3 regions of the Stenotrophomonas sp. 116085_Sma genome follow, and region 1 is predicted to be linked to each of the others. Evidence: predicted binding sites of a transcription regulator. Region 1 holds the regulator's gene; each other region holds the start of a gene.

Region 1 (5,992 bases):
CCGTCGCTGTCGGTCCTGGCCTACAGCGAGGTGCCGGAGGACAAGCGCCTGAAGCTGGTCGGAACGATCAGCTGACGCCGCCCTCCGATGCGCCAGAAAACAGACACCACTTTCGAACCAACGCAACAGACAGATACCAAGGGGAACCCGCACCGTGCAGACCACCGACCACCCGAGTTCCCCGACCGCCACCCCGCCGTCTTCGTCCCGTGACCACAGCATGAAAATCAAACGATTCGTCGCCGCCGACATGCGCTCGGCCATGAACCTGGTGCGCAAGGAACATGGTCCTGACGCCGTGATCCTGTCCAACCGCCGGATCGAGGAAGGCATCGAGATCGTCGCCGCGGCCAACTACGACGAGAGCGCCGTGCAGCGCGCACTGGAAGCCTCGCGTCGTGACGTCGCCCCGCCGCCGGCACCGAAGCCGCGCACCGCCGCCGACGCGGTGATCGCCGCGGTGACCCGCCGCCGCAGCGCTACCCCGGCGCCGGAGCCGGTGGCCGCCACCACCTCGGCCGTGGCCGCCCTCGCCCGCGCCGCGGTCGGTGCCACCGGCCGCACCCTGGACAGCGCCGACGAGATCGTGCCGACCCGCGGCAGCACCGGCTTCGCCGCGACCCTGGCCCGCGCTGCCGTCAACGAACCGGCGCTGCCCGAACAGATCTTCGCCCCGTTCGCCGAGGCCATCGTTGCACCGGCACCGGCCGTCAGCGCGCCAGCCAACCGTGCCCGCTTCCAGATCGACCCGCCGCACGACATGCATCACGAAAGCGTGCCCCCCGCCGTGCAGCCGCCGCCGCTGCCGGGCGCGGCCGTCGCCGAACCGCAGCCGGCCATCGCCGCCAGCGAACCGGCGTTGGCCGATGCCAGCGCCGAAACCGCGCCGGAGCCCACCCTCGCCCCGGCCCCGGTGCTGACCGTGGTTGCCCAGGACGACGCCGAGATCCGCCAGCTGCGCCAGGAAGTGGCCGGCATGCGCCAGGTGATCGAGCGCGAGATGAACCGCTTCACCGACGAGCGCCTGCGCGGCTGCCCGGTGCGCGCCACCGCGCTGGACCTTATGGACGAGTACGGATTCGACGCCGGGCTGGCCCGCGACGTGGCCATGCAGATCCCGCTGGAGACCGAAGCCCACCGTGGACGCGGCCTGATGCTGGGGCTGATCTCGCGCAAGCTGCCGATCGCCCCGGTCGACCCGCTGGAAGAAGGCGGCGTGATCGCGCTGGTCGGCCCGACCGGCGCCGGCAAGACCACCACCATCGCCAAGCTGGCCTCGCGCTTCGCCGAGAAGCACGCCCCGCGTGACGTCGCCCTGGTGACCACCGACACCACCCGCATCGGCGCCCGCGAGCAGCTGTACGGCTACGGCCGCCAGCTCGGCATCGCGGTGCACGAGGCCAACAGCGGCACCGACCTGGACCAGCTGCTGGAACGCCTGAAGGACTACAAGCTGGTGCTGATCGACACCGCCGGGCTGGGCCCGCGCGACCGCGCACTGGCCGCCCAGCTGCAGTGGCTGCGCGCCGCCCGCCAGGTCCGCACCCTGCTGGTGCTGCCGGCCAACACCAGCTTCGGCGACATGGACGAGGTGGTCCGCCGCTTCGGCGCCGCCAACCTGCAAGGCCTGGTGCTGAGCAAGCTGGACGAGACCGGCCGCTTCGGCAACGCCCTGTCGGTGGCCGTGGACCATGCCCTGCCGATCACCTGGGTGACCGATGGCCAGGACGTTCCGGACGACCTGCACCGGGCCAGTGCAGCCAATCTTGTACTTCGCCTTGAAGATTTGCGCCGAGCGGCCGATATGCCCTGCAACCCGGAGTTGAACCATGCCGTCGCGTGAGTACGCCAAGCTGACCAAGACCTTCCCGCTGTCGGCCACCCGCAGCGAGCCGCTCGGCCCTGTGCGCACCCTTGCCGTCACTGGCGGCAAGGGCGGCGTGGGCAAGACCAATGTCTCGGCCAACCTGGCCGTGGCACTGGCCGGCATGGGCAAGCGCACGCTGCTGCTGGACGCCGACCTTGGCCTGGCCAACATCGACGTGATCCTGGGGCTGAACCCCACCTTCACGCTGGCCGACCTGGTCGCCGGCCGCTGCTCGCTGGACGATGTGATCGTCGAAGGCCCGAACGGCGTGCTGGTGGTCCCGGCCGCGTCCGGCCGCCGGCACATGGCCGAGCTGGCCCCGGCCGAGCACGTCGGCCTGGTCAACGTGTTCTCCGAACTGGAACGCGAACTGGACATCATGGTGGTCGACACCGCCGCCGGCATCACCGACGGCGTGCTGACCTTCTGCCAGGCCGCACAGGACACCGTGGTGGTGGTCTGCGATGAACCCGCGTCGATCACCGACGCCTACGCGCTGATCAAGGTGCTGTCGCGCGAACGCGGCGTGGACCGCATCCAGGTGGTGGCCAACATGGTGCGCGACCCCAACGAGGGCCGCGTGCTGTACGAGAAGCTGACCCGCGTCTGCGAGAAGTTCCTCGCCGATGTCTCGCTGAACTACCTGGGCTGCGTGCCGCAGGATGACTGGCTGCGCCTGTCGGTGCAGCGCCAGCAGCCGGTGGTGAAAGCCTATCCGTCCAGCCCGGCAGCACTGGCGATCACCGAGATCGCGCGTCGCACCGCACGCTGGCAGGCGCCAACCGAACCGCGTGGCGGCGTCGAGTTCTTCCTCGAGCGCATTCTCAAGCAGCGCGGGGTGGCCGCATGAAAGGTGCAGCCCAGTACCGGGAGGTCCAGCGCTCGGCGGCCAACGAGGTCATCGCCCAGCACTCGGACCTGGTGCGGCGCATAGCCCACCACCTGGCCGCGCGGCTGCCGGCCAGCGTTGAAGTGGACGACCTGATCCAGGCCGGCATGATGGGCCTGATCGAAGCCTCGCGCAGCTACGACGCCGACCAGGGCGCCTCGTTCGAGACCTATGCCTCGATCCGCATCCGCGGTTCGATGATCGACGAGATCCGCCGTGGCGACTGGGTGCCGCGCTCGGTGCACCGCCGTGCCCGCGATGCCGCCGCCACCATCCGCCGCCTGGAACAGAGCAGCGGCCGCGCCGCCAGCGCCACCGAAGTGGCCGCCGCGATGGAGATGCCGCTGCCCGAATACCTGCGGTTGATGGAAGACGCCGCACGCGGCCAGGTACTGAGCCTGGAATCGCGCATCGAGGACCAGGGCGAGCTGGACACCGTCGCCCAGGGCGGCCCGACCCCGCAGCAGGTGCTGGAGCGCGGCGAATTCGGCCGCGAGCTGGGCAAGGCCATCGGCCACCTGCCCGAGCGCGAACAGCTGGTGCTCTCGCTCTATTACGAGCAGGAACTGAACCTGAAGGAGATCGGCGCGGTGCTCGGCGTGAGCGAGTCGCGGGTCTGCCAGATCCACGGCCAGGCGGTGCTGCGCCTGCGTGGCCGGCTCAAGATTTTCGAGGCGGCGGACGCCGGCCTGGAAGAATGAACATGCCCGAGGCGGCTGCCCCCGGCCGCCCGGAATGAACAACAAAGGAACTCTGCTTTGAACAAGAACATGCGCATCCTGATCGTCGACGACTTCTCGACCATGCGTCGAATCGTCAAGAACCTGCTGGGCGATCTGGGCTTCACCAACACCGCCGAAGCCGAGGACGGGCATGCCGCGCTGTCGCTGCTGCAGAGCCAGCCGTTCGATTTCGTGGTCACCGACTGGAACATGCCGGTGATGACCGGCATCGAGCTGCTGAAGGCGATCCGCGCCGATGCCAAGCTGAAGACCCTGCCGGTGCTGATGGTCACCGCCGAGGCCAAGCGCGAGCAGATCATCGAAGCCGCCCAGAACGGCGTGAACGGCTACATCATCAAGCCGTTCACCGCGCAGACGCTGGAAGAGAAGCTCGGCAAGATCTTCGAACGCCTGGCGGCCAGCGCCTGATGGATACCACGGTCGACAAGAACGCCCTCGCCCTGCGCCTGCAGGAAGCCCTGGACGCACTGGAGTCCGGTGACGAAGCCGCCTGGCGGCAACGCATCGACGGACTGGTCGCGCTGCGTACGCAGCCGATGATGAGCGGCCTCTCGCGGCTGGCCCGCGAGCTGGGACAGGCACTGGGTGAACTGCCGACCGTGCCCAGCGAGGCCGGCGAGCTGGACGACGCCTGCGCACGCCTTGACCACGTGGTGGCGATGACCGAACAGGCCACGCACCGCACCCTGGACCTGGCCGAGGAATGCCGCAGCCTGACCGAACAGCTGCGCGCCGAAGGCCTGCAGCCGGGCCAGGACGCGCAGCTCGAGCGCATCCGCCACAACCTGACCGAGATCGCCCTGACCCAGAGCTACCAGGACCTGACCGGGCAGATCATCCGTCGCGTGGTCGGCATCGTCCGCCGCGTGCACGAGGGCTTTGGCGCACTCGGCCTGCCGCCGGAACAGCATCGCACCGATCCGGAACTGGCCGGGCCGGCACTGAAGGGACTGGACCGCCACGCGGTCTCGCAGAACGACGCCGACGACCTGTTGTCGGATCTGGGGCTGTAAGCATGAGCGCGGTATCCGACGACATCACTGCCGATTTCATCATCGAGGCCCAGGAAATCCTGGATCGCCTGGGCGAACAGCTGGTGTCGCTGGAGCAGGCACCGCAGGACACCGAGCAACTCAACGCGGTGTTCCGCGGCTACCACACGCTCAAGGGCGGCGCCGGCTTCCTTGGCGTCACCGCAATGGTCGAGCTGTGCCACGCCGCTGAAGAAGCACTTGGCATCGCGCGTGCCGGGCAGGCGGTACTGCAGGCCCACCACTTCGACGCCGCCCAGCAATCGCTGGACTACCTGCAGTCGATGCTGGACGCCGTGTCCTCCGGTACGGAGCCGGGCTATGCGCCGCCGGACCTGATCGCGCAGTTCGACATGAACGGTGGCACTGCCGCACCGGTCGCTGCGGCCGCGCCTGCGGCAGGTGGCAGCGATCTGATCACCGACGACGAATTCGAGGCCCTGCTCGACCAGCTGCACGGCGGCAACGCGCCGACCGCAGTCGCGCCGGCGAAGAAGGCCGACGACGGCCTGATCAGCGAAGACGAGTTCGAAGCCCTGCTGGACCAGCTGCACGGTGGCGCTGCGCCAGGCGCCAAGCCTGCTGCCGCCGTCGCGGCGGCACCCGCCGCAGCACCGCGCCCGGCACCCGCAGCCAAGCCGGCAGCCAAGCCGATGGCCGAGGCCGAGCACACCGTGCGCGTGGACACCAAGCGCCTGGATGCGATCGTCAACCTGATCGGCGAACTGGTGCTGTCACGCAACCGCCTGAAGACCCTGCGTGCACGCCTGCGCGACGAGGAGCTGGACCGCGCCGTATCGACGCTGGACATCGCCACTGCCCGCCTGCAGTCGGCGGTGATGCGTACCCGCATGCAGCCGGTTGGCAAGGTGTTCTCGCGCTTCCCCAAGGTCGCCCGCGACGTCGCCCGCTCGCTGAAGAAGGAAGTGGACCTCGAGCTGGTCGGCGCCGAGACCGAGCTCGACCGCAACCTGGTCGAAGCGCTGGCCGACCCGCTGGTGCACCTGGTCCGCAACGCCATCGACCATGGTGTGGAAATGCCCGAGCTGCGTGAAGCGCAGGGCAAGCCACGGATGGGCCATGTGCGCCTGTCGGCGCAACAGGAAGGCGACTACGTCAGCATCGAGGTGCAGGACGATGGTGCCGGCATCGACCCGGAAAAGCTGCGTGCCAAGGCGCGCGAAAAGGGCCTGATCGATCCGGAAGCCGCCGCTCGCCTGAGCAGCGAGGAATGCCTGCACCTGGTGTTCCTGCCCGGCTTCTCGACCAAGCAGCAGGTCACCGACATTTCCGGCCGTGGCGTCGGCATGGACGTGGTGCAGTCGCGCATCCGCGAACTGAGCGGCCAGATCCAGATCCAGTCGGAACTGGGGCGTGGCAGCCGCTTCCTGATCCGCGTGCCGCTCACCCTGGCGATCCTGCCAACCCTGCTGGTGCAGGCCGGCGAGGACGTCTACGCGCT
Region 2 (5,992 bases), 1.7 Mb from region 1:
GTTGCCGCCGCCGATGATGGCCGCACACCTTGGCTGGTCGTGCATGCCAGCCAGAGCGGGCTGGGCGAACAGCTGGCCTGGCGTGCTGCCGCGCAGCTGCAGGCCGCTGGCCATGCTGTGCAGGTACTGCCATTGGCCCGGGTCGATGCCACGCAGCTCGCGCGCACTGCGCAGGCGTTGTTCGTGCTGAGCACCTTTGGCGATGGCGAACCTCCGGATGCGGCGCGGGGCGCTGCGCGACGGCTGCTGGCACAAGCGCCCGATCTGTCGGGCCTGCAGTTCGGCCTGCTCGCCCTCGGTGACCGCCAGTACCCGCATTACTGCGGCTTTGGCCGCCAATTCGATGGCTGGCTGCTGGCCAACGGTGCACGTGCGCTGTTCGGGCGCATCGATGTCGATGCCGCTGCGGTACCGGCGCTGCGCCAGTGGCAGCAACAGCTGGGTGCGCTGACCGGCATCGCCACCGATGACAGCGTGCTGCCGGCCGCCACGCAGATGCACGAGTGGCGCCTGCTCGGCCGCGACCGCCTCAATCCAGGCAGCATCGGCGGTGCGATCTGGCGCATCCGTCTTGCTGCACCGGCCGAGGTGCAGTGGCAGGCGGGCGACATCCTGCATATCGCGCCCCGCCACAACGCACAGCACGCCGGTGCGGTACTGAAGGCACATGGGCTGGATCCCCTGCAGCCGCTGCTGATCGACGGCCAGCCGCGCACGCTGCTGGCGCTGGCCAGCGAGCGCGAGCTGCCCGATGCCGATGCTGCGCTGGCGGTGCAGGATGCGTGCCTGTGGCTGGCAGGGCTGTCACTGCTGCCGGGGCGGGAGTACTCCATCGCGTCCTGTACGGATGACGGTGCGGTCGAGCTGGTGGTACGGCTGGTCCATGACGAAGCCGGACGCACCGGCCTGGGCTCGGGCTGGCTGTCAGTGCATGCGCCGATAGGCGCCAGCATCGCCTCCCGCGTGCACCGCAATCCGGGTTTCCATCGCGTGACCGGTGCACCCATGGTATTGATCGGCAACGGCACCGGCATCGCCGGCCTGCGCAGCCTGCTGCGCGAAGCCGCCCATGCGGGAGAACACGGGCACTGGCTGCTGTTTGGTGAACGCCAGCGTGCGCACGATTTCCTGTTCGCCGACGAGATCGAGGCCTGGCAGGCCAACGGTCATCTTGCGCGGGTGGACCTGGCGTTCTCGCGCGATGGCGACGGCGGCTACGTACAGGATCGCCTGCGCGTGGCGGCCGATGCCCTGCGCGACTGGATGCAGCGTGGTGCCGTCATCCACGTGTGCGGTTCGCTGCAGGGCATGGCCGAAGGCGTGGACCAGGTGCTGCGTGAAGCGCTCGGTGATGAGGCGGTGGAAACACTGCTGGAGAGCGGGCGCTACCGTCGCGACGTGTATTGATTCCTGCCACCGCGCATTGGCGTGAGCCGGGCATGGGCTCGGCTCTACAGTGTTTCCCGAGCCCGATGATGTAGAGCCGAGCCTGCGCTCGGCTGATTCCCCTCCGGCCCACAGCACCGCCTAGGCCGCCGCGCGTGCCGCCCGCTGTTCCGGCTGCAGCCGGAACGCGCCCACAGCTTCGGCCAGCGCGTGTACCTGCGCCTGCATCTGCGCGGTGGAGGCACCGGCTTCTTCCACCAGGCTGGCGTTGCGCTGGGTGCTGGCTTCCATCTGCACGATGGTCTGGTTCACCTGCGCGATGCCGGCATGCTGGTCCTGCGATGCACTGCGGATACCGGCCAGCAGCTCGGCCAGCTGCTGCACGCTGCCAACGATCTCGCCCATGGTGGTGCCCGCCTGCTCGGCCTGCTGGTTGCCTTGCCCGACCCGCGCCACCGAATCCTCGATCAATCCCTTGATCTGCTTCGCCGCATCGGCACTGCGCTGGGCCAGCAGGCGTACTTCTGCCGCCACCACGGCAAAGCTGCGGCCCTGCTCGCCCGCACGTGCCGCCTCCACGGCCGCATTGAGCGCAAGGATGTTGGTCTGGAAAGCGATGCCATCAATCAGCTGGGTGATATCACCGATCCGGCGCGACGCCTCGCTGATGCCCTGCATGGTCGCCACCACCTGGCCCACCGCCTCACCGCCGCGCTGTGCCACCGCTGCGGCACCCTTGACCAGCGCGTCGGCACGCCCTGCGGCATCTGCATTGCGGCCAACGGTGTCGGTCAGCTCATGCATCGATGCGGCCGTTTCTTCCAGGTTGGCCGCTTGTTGTTCGGTGCGCTGCGAGAGGTCGTGATGACCGGCAACGATCTCGCCAACACCGGTGTCGAGGCTGGAGGTGGCGTGCTGGATGCGGGTGACGATGCGGCCGAGCTGAGCGACGGTGGCATTGGCATCGTCGCGCATGCGCGCGAACACCCCCTGCAGTTCACCCTCCATGCGCACGCTGAGGTCACCGCGGGCGAGCGCGGCAAGCAGTGCCTGCAGGTCGCCGAGATTGGTTTCAAAGGTCGCCAGCAGGCGATTGATGCTGGTCGACAGCGTGCGCACGAAGCCCTGCTTGCCCTCAAGCGCGATGCGCCCATGCAGGTCACCGTGAGCGGCGGCGTCGACCAGCGCGGCCACTTCGGTTTCCAACAGGGTTTCCAGCGCACGGCTGCGCCATTCCACCGCCACGCCAAGGAACTGGCCTTCGTCGATGATGGCGTTGGCAATCAGCTGGTAGCGCACCCCTGCATGGCCGATCTCGCGCTCCTCGCGCTGGCGCACGCTGGCCAGGCTGCCCAGCGCTGGATGCAGGCGCACTGCGTCGCTGCCCACCAGCTCTTCGATGCGGCGCTCGAGCTGCAGCAGCAGTGCCGGGTTGGCGTAGGCGACCTGCCCTTCCGCATCGATCACCATCAGGCCGGTCTGCGCGCTGTCCAACGCCTGGCGCACGCGGGTGTTGCCGCGCGCCACCGCCCGCTCGGTCTCGATGCGCGCACGCAGGCGTTGCTGCATGTCGACCAGGCGCTGGGCCAGCTGGCCGATCTCGTCGTTGGCGTTGTAGACGCGCAGGGTGGTGTCCAGGCGGTCGTCAGCGATGTCGCTGGCGAAACGCAGGGTGTCCTGGATCGGCTGGCGCACCGCGCGCAGGACCAGCACCAGGCTGGTGATCAATACACCGGCAACCAGCAGCAGCGTGAGTGCGAACAGCACGCTCATGGCGCGTGCGCCGGCTTGCTGGCGTGCCTGTGCACTGGCCAGCGCCGCGACCTGTGCCTGCTGGAATGCGGCCAGCGCCGGTGCCACGCCAGCGGCGGTTTCCAGCAGTGACTGTGCCTCCACATCCAGCCCGACACGCGCGGCGGTGTAGCCCAGCAACGCGATCTGGTAGCCCTCCATTCCGCTGCGCAGGGCGTCCTGCACATCGGTAGGCAGACCGGCCAGCGCCAGATCGAATGGCAGTTTTTCTTCGCTCGCACGATCAGCATGCGTGGAATCCCCATCGAGCAGCAACAGCGCCTCCTGACGGCGCATCTTCTGCAGGGACAGCGCCAGCGACGGTCGCTGCTGGGCGTCCACCTGGGTCTGCAGGGCATCGGCCGCCTGCTGCAGCTGCGCGGCAAGGCCAGCGTCGCCGCGACCCATTTCATCGACACGTTCGAACAGCGCTACCACACCCTGCGAGAACGCGTCAGCGGCCTCGGTCAGCGCCTGCAGGGCCTTGCGCCGGCCGGCATCCATCGGCATCGCACGCAGCGCCTGCAGATCGGCCTGCAGGGCTTTCTGGGTCACCAGCAACTGGTTGCGGTCGGCATCATCGAAACTGCGTGCATACTGGGTCTGCAGGCGGCGCGCTTCGGCCACCCGCGTGGCCAGGCTCGCAGCCAGATCGCTGCCGCGCTGGTAGCTGGCCTGGCTGCGTGCAGCCTGTGCGCTGGCGTGGCCGGTCCAGGCGTACACGGCAGCGATCGCGACCAGGCCAAGCCCACAGACCCACAGGGTCGCCTTGAGTTTGTTGGCCACGCTGAGCCGATGCGGCTGCAGCCAGCGCAGCAGGCCGGGGGACGCCGAGCGCAACGTGCCAAGGCGCGCGCGCAGGGACCTGAGGTGGGGGACAACGGCCGACATGACAGACTCCAGGCGGAAGGACGCACCTGTATCGGCTGGATCTGACAGAACTTTAGGATTTTTTTCGTTCGCCCACGCCGATCGCTGACGGACGCGGCCTTTGTACCGGGCACAGGCGACGGGGGGATGACATCGCCGGCGCGCTTGACCTCAACCCCGGTTGGGGGAGCACAGTGGACCTCCCTCCCCCGACCGGTGCCACGATGACGACGCTCGATGTCTCCCGCTACCTGCAACGCCTGCAGCTGGATGCACCGCCACCGCTGACGCTGGCCGGACTGACCCTGCTGCAGCAGCGCCACAACGCGCTGCTGCCATTCGAGACGCTCAGCTGCCTGCTGCGCGACGCGGTGCCGATCGACCTGGACAGCGTGCAGCGCAAGCTGCTCGACGAGCGCCGGGGTGGCTACTGCTTCGAACTCAACGGCGGCCTGCTGGCCCTGCTGCAGGCACTGGGCTTCGATGCGCAGCCGCTGAGTGCGCGTGTACTGCTGGCCGCACAGGACGGCGAACTGACGGCACGTACCCACCTGCTGCTGCGCGTCCAGGTAGAGGGCGATGACTGGCTGGTAGATGCCGGTTTCGGCAGCCTGACCCCGACCGTTCCGCTGCGGCTGCGTGACCCGCAGCCGCAGGCCACGCCACACGAGCGCTATCTGCTGCAGCGCCTGCCCGAGCAGGGCGACTTCGTGCTGTCAGCCGAATCCAGCGACGGCTGGCGGGCGATGTACCGCTTAGATCTGCAGGCACCGGCACCGATCGACAACGTGGTGGGCAACTGGTACGTGTGCACCCACCCCGATTCCAGCTTTCCGGGCCAGCTGCGCGCGTCGCTGACCGGGCCCGACTGGCGCCGCACCATCGGCAGCGGAAACTACACCGAGTACCGCCCCGGGCAGGCGCCGGACAAGCGCCCGCTGCACGATGTCGGCGATGTGCGCGAGGTGCTGCAGCAGCGTTTCGGCATGCAACTGCCCGACGATCCACGACTGGACCCGGCGATCAACGACTGGCTGCAGCGCTCGCGTGCCTCGATCTTGTAGAGCCGAGCCCATGCTCGGCTGAGCTTGGGCGGCTGGGCCAACAGCAGCCGAGCGTGGGCTCGGCTCTACAGAACTGCGCGGGCCTGCAGCGCGATGCGGTTGCCTTGCCAGCTGCGCGCGTCGCTGACCTGGCCCGACTGGCGCCGCACCATCGGCAGCGGAAACTACACCGAGTACCGCCCCGGGCAGGCGCCGGACAAGCGTCCGCTGCACGATGTCGGCGATGTGCGCGAGGTGCTGCAGCAGCGTTTCGGCATGCAACTGCCCGACGACCCGCGACTGGACCCGGCGATCAACGACTGGCTGCAGCGCTCGCGTGCCTCGATCTTGTAGAGCCGAGCCCATGCTCGGCTGAGCTTGGGCGGCTGGGCCAACAGCAGCCGAGCGTGGGCTCGGCTCTACAGAACTGCCCGGGCCTGCAGCGCGATGCGGTTGCCTTCACTGTCGCGGATCTCGGCCACTCGCCAATCGCCGGCATCGGCCGGGCCGAAGCGCAGTTCGGCACCTGCCTGCAGCGCGCGCGCGAGGCTGGCATCCAGGTCATCCACGCCGATGTAGATGCGCGCGCCCTGCTCGGAGGGCCTGTAGTCCGCACCTTGCACCAGCGCCATGCTGGCACCCTCCGCGTCATCCGAAAACGGCAGGTACGCCATCTGGCAGTCATGCAGCAGGATCGGCGCATCCACGTCCACCCGCAGCCATTGCTGGTAGAACGCAATGGCACGGGCCAGGTCACTGGAGGGGATCTCAACGTGCAGGATCGAGTTCATGACTTTTCCTGGTGCCGGCAACTCAGATGATGCGCAGGGTAATCGCCTTCAGCACCGCGCGGGTGCGGTCACGGGTGCCGAGCTTGTCGAGGATCGCCGAGACATAGTTCT
Region 3 (5,992 bases), 880 kb from region 1:
AGCATGGCGGGATGTGCACTGGCGCCGCCGACTGGCGCCAGTGACCGCGAAACAGGCCCATCAGCCGGCCTCAGCCTTGCCAAGTCATTTCGTGGTTCTTAGCTGCGCAACGAAGCGCTCGGTCTGGCAAAGACCTTACAGTCAACGTAAGAATTGCTAACAGTTCATGCGGCATGGTGCTTTTACGTGGCTCCTCTCCGGCGCGAACCCTTCGCCCACGTGTCTAGCCCAAAATCGGCACGACACATGACCTCGCCTCACGCTTTCCGGATCATCAGGATCCGGCCGTTGCTTAGCCCGAATGGAGCCATCGAGCGCACCGAAGCCTTTCAATGCATATGTATGCAATGCGGGGACGAAGCGCGGTATTCGGAGCTTTGCGGTCTTCGCGTGACCGTGAACAATGTCGAACCCACTTGCCCCGCGTGCAAAGCAACTGGCTGGTTCAGCCATTCGGACCTCTTACGCGGTTGGACTGAGCAAGTACGCCGCGACCGCAGCATCGCTTTGGGGGCCCTGGACGCAGAAAAACCCCGCGGGCAGTAAGTCTTGAGCCGCAGTCTGCCCTCCACGCAGAGCCGGCGCAGGAAGACGGCCCGTCAACCATCCGGCCAGCTGATTTCGCACGCCGCCCAAGTGCGCGCTACAACCGCCACTGAACCAACTTTCGTCTCGCATTGCCGTTGTCAGGTCCGGCACACATGTCGTCCTTGCGCCCGAGCATGGGCGCTCTTAGGAGAAATGCATGCCGCATCATGAACTCATTGCGATATCTGGCGTTGTCGAGCACGTTTTTGCCCATCGCTTCACCGTACTGTCTGATGGAAAGCACTACCTCGCGGACCTGGGGCCGAAGGGCGCGGAGTCGTTTGCCGTGTCACCGGGGCTGGAGGTAGACCTAGAGGGAGAATGTCGCCCTTCCGAGATCAAGGTCCTGCGCATTGCACGCAAAGGAGAAGAAAGCACTGAGGTCGAACACAAAAAGCCCCACCATGGCGGCGGGCCAATCTCTCGGCGTCGCGATGGCGCGCAGACAGACGCAGAAGTAGCCGTCCTTGCCGCAACTGAGGCTGGATTTGAAAGCACAGGAAAGCCGAGGCGCCACCCGAAGCACTTCGAGGTGCTTGCCCGCCAAGGTGGTGGCGAGTGGATGGAACTGCACGTGGACCTGAGTGGAAACATCTACAAGCAGAAGCCCGCCGCGCCGCACAAGTGGCCGCTTGGATGACCAACCAGAAGCCCCGCTAATGCGGGGCTTCTCCTTCCTGCACGAGTCAAAAGCAGGGGCGACCGGCGCCACGCCCACGCGCAGAAGACATTCAAGAGCGGCACGAACATGGCTTCTGCTCGACGGTCTTTCAGTTGCCTAAAGAAGTGCTCGGAGGGGCCGTTAATGCCTTACTGCCTGCCGGGCCCTCCCCCTGCGCAGCCGTCCCGGCAGTCGGGAATCGACTGACTATGGGACTTCACAAAATGTACACAATGCGCCGCCTGAAAGTGGGACCTCGCCTGACCCTCGGCTTCGTCATCCTGCTGGCCCTGATTGCCACCATTCTTGGCATCGCTCTGCACAGCACCTACAAGCAGCGCCAACAGTTTGAATCGGCGGTCAATGTCCGTGTCACCCGCATGGGTGAACTCTATGGCCTGCTCGCGCTGAACAAAGAAATGATGCTGCTTCGCCGGGACATGCTTCTGAAGAGAGGCGTCGACGTAGCGACTGACACCGACAAATTGGAGAAGCTGACGTCAGAGTATGACCAACGCTGGGCTGCCTTCACGTCAAGGCCAGCCACCAACGCCTCTACGCAAGCCATGAGGCAGCGGGTGAGCAGCGCCGCCCTCGCAGCCAGTACTCTTAACAATGAACTGGATCAGCTCATCAGTGCCGGCGACTACGATTCAGCCAACCTGCTCCTCGTCACCAAAGTCAGGCCTGCCTCCGACAGTTGGAATTCGGCTCTCACTGACTTCACCACGCTCCAGCATCGCTTGGTGAAGGAAGGCGCGGAAGAAGCGGCCGCGCTGTCGGCCAGGACCACCGGGCTTCTCACCACCTTTGGAACGTTGAGTCTGATCATTGGAATCCTCGCATCTTGGCTGATCTCGCGGAGCCTGACTGGGCCCCTTTCGAAGGTCTCAGCCTCGATCGAAGCGGTAACGCGTGGTGACCTGAATGTGCGTCACAGCGACGATAGTCCTGACGAGGTCGGACAAATGCTTCGCTCCACTGACGGCATGATTGAGATGCTCCAGCGCTTCTCTGACCAGACTAGCACCATGATTCACAAGCATGCCGGCGAGGACATCAGCTTCCGCATGCAGACGGACTTCCCTGGCGTTTACGGCGACCTGGCGGCGGGCATGAACACCATGGTCTTTGAACACTTGGATGCCATTGTCGACGCTATTGAAGTGCTGAACGAGTATGCACAAGGCAACCTAAGCCGTGACGCGAAGCGTCTGCCTGGCTCTCGGGCGATCCTGCACGAATCGATGGACGCAGCGAAGGCCAGCTTGGAAGCGATCAATGGAGACATCAAGCGACTGGCTCAAGCAGCCTCCGTCGGCGACTTCAGCGTTCGAGGCAATGCGCAGGCCTATCAGCATGACTTCCGGGTCATGATCGAAGACCTGAATAGGTTGATGAGCACAGCGGACGAGAGCTTGAGCGCGCTTTCGAAGGTGCTTGGCGCAATGGCCGAAGGCGATCTGACCCAACGCATTGACGGAAACTACCAGGGCGTTTTCGCAACGATGCAGCGCGATGCGAACCGAACTGCGGGCAACCTCACTGAGATCGTCCAGCGAATTCAGCTTGCTTCAGCCTCCATAGCCACAGCGGCCGATGAAATTGCAGCCGGGAACAGTGACCTCTCACGCAGGACCGAATCGCAGGCTGCGAACTTGGAGGAAACCGCCGCATCTATGGAGGAGCTGACCTCGACGGTGCGACAGAACGCTGAGCATGCGCAGCAAGCCAACGCCGCTTCGGAAGGGGCTGGCGAGGCAGTCGCCGCAACCACCCGTGTCGTGAGCGAAGTGGTTGACGTCATGGGACAAATCAATGCGTCGTCCCAGCGAATCGGTGAGATGGTGACACTGATTGACGGCATTGCCTTCCAGACCAATATTCTTGCACTGAACGCGGCAGTTGAAGCAGCTCGCGCAGGCGAGCAGGGACGCGGATTCGCAGTGGTCGCCTCTGAGGTGCGCACGCTTGCTCAACGGGCAGCGGCGTCCGCCAAGGACATCAAAGCACTCATTGATGAGTCGACAGGTAGGGTTGAGGCTGGAATCGCTATTGCCCGGCGGTCGGACGCGAGCATGAGAGAACTGAAGAATTCAGCAGCCCAGACTGGGGAGATCGTGCGCCAGATCGCCCAAGCCAGCATTGAGCAAGCCACTGGAATTGAGCAGGTCAATCAAACCATCGCTCAGATGGATGAAGCAACCCAGCAGAATGCTGCGTTGGTGGAAGAGGCTAGTGCCGCGGCCCGATCCATGGCCGAGCAAGCAAATGAGCTGGAAAAGGCTGCTTCCCTCTTCAGGATCAAAGCAACCGCCTCGAACGAGCCCCGCCTAACCCCTGTTCGGGCGCGTGGAATTCCGACGCGGGAAGAGGCTCGATCCGTAGCAGAGTGGTCAACCTTCTAGAGCCTAAGACACAGCCCTGATCGCCGCCGGCCCCATATAGGGCCGGCAGGTGGGCCGCGCTTCCTGGATTCATACTGAAGAACGCCCCCCCCTTGGTTATCCAATAGCTGGGGCGTATTGTCGACTCAAGCAACTCGCATTACTTGGCACAAACCTAATGTCCCCCACTCGCTCTGAAGAACGAATGGCTGCCTTGGGAAGTCTGAATGCGCTCGATGATGTGTCGGGCGCATCCTTGGATCGACTAACGGAGCTGGCTTCGCACGCGTTTCAAGCACCGGTAGCGTTCGTCTCACTCGTGGAAGCGGATCGGCAAAGGCTGGTCTCTAGAAAAGGGCTTCCGATGGCCCAGATGCACATCCGAGACTCGATATGTGCATACACCATCGGTTCCACCGAGGTAATGGTGGTGCCGGATCTGAGGTTGGATGCCAGGTTCGCCTCCAATCCACTCGTGACAGCCTCGCCACACCTACAGTTCTACGCCGGCGCTCCACTCTTCACCAAGAACGGAGTGGCGATTGGAGCGCTGTGTATCATGGACAATGAGCCGCGGAGCTTTTCGGCAGAAGAACGACGCCAGCTGGAAACACTCGGCACAGCAGTCATGAATGAGCTCGAGCTTCGAGCACTGACGGGAAGGCGTGATCCGGTCAGCGGGCTTCCGAATCGCCACCAGTTCTCCCTTGATTACACATCTTGGGCGGCACGCACTCCAAACCGGCAGTGTTACGCCATCCTGGTGGATGTGCTTGATGCCCCACTCGCAAGCGAAGCTGGGCAGGTTTTGGGCATGGCTCCACTTGAAGCGCTCATCAACCGTGCCGGCGTACGCATCAAGGTGGCGCTGGATGGAATTGCCGAGGTCTACCACGTAGGTGTCACTCGTTTTGCATTCGTTCTCGCGCTTCCAGGCCGTGAAGCAGTCGAGCGACTGGTCGACGAACTGCAGGCGCGCCTGACTAGGCCGATGATGGCCGCAGCTGTTCCAATGTCTCCACTGTTTCATGCGGGCATCTGCGAGGTCCGGATGGGGGATGACAGCTCGGATGACGTCATTCGAAAGATGCTCATCGGATTGCATTCGGCGATTTCCGCCAAGGCGACCAGACGTTGGTACTCTTCGAACCGAGACGAAGCCCTCCAGCGAGGCTACCGCCTCGCAGCGGACGCTCGGCGCGGACTGTTGGAAGGCGAGTTTCACTTGGTCTACCAACCCCGCTTCAGAGCTTCTGATCTCTGTCCAGTTTCCGCTGAAGCCCTCATCCGCTGGAACCATCCAGACTTTGGGCCGGTGAGCCCTAGGGAGTTCATTCCCGTGTTTGAGCGCACTGCGCTCATGGGGGAAGTATCGGAATGGGTTATCGACCAAGCACTCACACAGTTAAAGCGCTGGCGGGAGGACGGCTTGACCTTGAGCTTGTCCATCAACTTGTCCGCACGTGACGTGGCCCGCCCTGGGATTGCCGAAGAACTGGTAGCCAAGATCCTCGACAAAGGCCTTGAGTGCAAAGACATTGAGATTGAAATCACCGAAGGCGAATGGCTACATGCCCAGTCGTTGCCTGGTGAACAACTTAAATTGATGGCCACCGCGGGGATCAAACTGTCCATCGACGACTTTGGCAGTGGATACAGCAACTTTAGCTACCTGACTGAGCTACCAGTTAGCTCGCTGAAACTAGACAAGTCCCTAATCGACAACGTTGCCAGCGATGAACGATCCTGTTTGAAGGTTCAAGCCATCGTCAAGCTGGCAAAGCGCCTCGGTTACACCACTGTCGCAGAGGGCGCCGAGTCCGAAGATCAAATCATCAAGCTACGATCGCTGGATTGCGATGAGCTCCAAGGCTATGCCCTATCTCGACCACTTGGCTCAACTCAGTTGGCCGAGCTGCTTACATCCAAGTGCCGCTGATCAAAAGACAGAGAGTAACCTCCTACACTCTAGCTTAGACCAAGCTGCCGCCTGCCCCACAAAGATTGAACGGAAGGCTGCCATGGTATGACTGGACTTCATTACAGCCTTTCGGATCTGGTCTGAGTTGTAGATGAAAAAGTCATTTTTGCCGTGCCGTGCCGATGCTGAAGCTCGGTTCGCAACCGTGCTTCAGCTGCCTCTGTAGAGACGTTGTAGCGCACCCAAACAGTGATGCTCTCCAAGCGCTGGCTTCCCAGAGCGGTGAGATTACCAGCGGGCAACTTAGACCAAGTGCTCCATGCCACGGCTTCGGTCGAGCCCTGCACTTCTAGAGACGAACAACAAAAGCCGATCCATCGCTGTTGCGTTCATGGCTTCGCCGTCCCCTCGCACCTTGAAGCCGACCCAATCGGC

The links. The regulator FliA, encoded in region 1, starts transcription of late flagellar genes. The targets are predictions, from matches to a motif close to TAAAGTTTNNCNNNCNNNGGCCGATAA.
Region 2: the regulator FliA is predicted to act here: its motif matches at 4,097-4,123, upstream of ACZK0Z_RS20155 (methyl-accepting chemotaxis protein).
Region 3: the regulator FliA is predicted to act here: its motif matches at 1,368-1,394, upstream of ACZK0Z_RS16620 (methyl-accepting chemotaxis protein).

What each region holds. Positions count from the first base shown of each region.
Region 1 covers NZ_CM151057.1:2,660,335-2,666,326, forward strand. Annotated here, with positions in the region: gene flhA (flagellar biosynthesis protein FlhA) at 1-75, shown strand, start outside; gene flhF (flagellar biosynthesis GTPase FlhF) at 221-1,843, shown strand; gene ACZK0Z_RS12530 (MinD/ParA family ATP-binding protein) at 1,830-2,717, shown strand; gene ACZK0Z_RS12535 (RNA polymerase sigma factor FliA) at 2,714-3,457, shown strand; gene cheY (chemotaxis response regulator CheY) at 3,515-3,907, shown strand; gene ACZK0Z_RS12545 (protein phosphatase CheZ) at 3,907-4,512, shown strand; gene ACZK0Z_RS12550 (chemotaxis protein CheA) at 4,515-5,992, shown strand, end outside.
Region 2 covers NZ_CM151057.1:4,356,122-4,362,113, forward strand. Annotated here, with positions in the region: gene ACZK0Z_RS20150 (PepSY domain-containing protein) at 1-1,407, shown strand, start outside; gene ACZK0Z_RS20155 (methyl-accepting chemotaxis protein) at 1,528-4,068, opposite strand; gene ACZK0Z_RS20160 (arylamine N-acetyltransferase family protein) at 4,272-5,111, shown strand; partial or broken gene ACZK0Z_RS20165 (arylamine N-acetyltransferase family protein) at 5,214-5,444, shown strand; gene ACZK0Z_RS20170 (VOC family protein) at 5,510-5,881, opposite strand; gene ACZK0Z_RS20175 (response regulator transcription factor) at 5,904-5,992, opposite strand, start outside.
Region 3 covers NZ_CM151057.1:3,544,526-3,550,517, forward strand. Annotated here, with positions in the region: gene ACZK0Z_RS16615 (hypothetical protein) at 746-1,228, shown strand; gene ACZK0Z_RS16620 (methyl-accepting chemotaxis protein) at 1,483-3,657, shown strand; gene ACZK0Z_RS16625 (sensor domain-containing diguanylate cyclase) at 3,842-5,575, shown strand; gene ACZK0Z_RS16630 (BLUF domain-containing protein) at 5,861-5,992, opposite strand, start outside.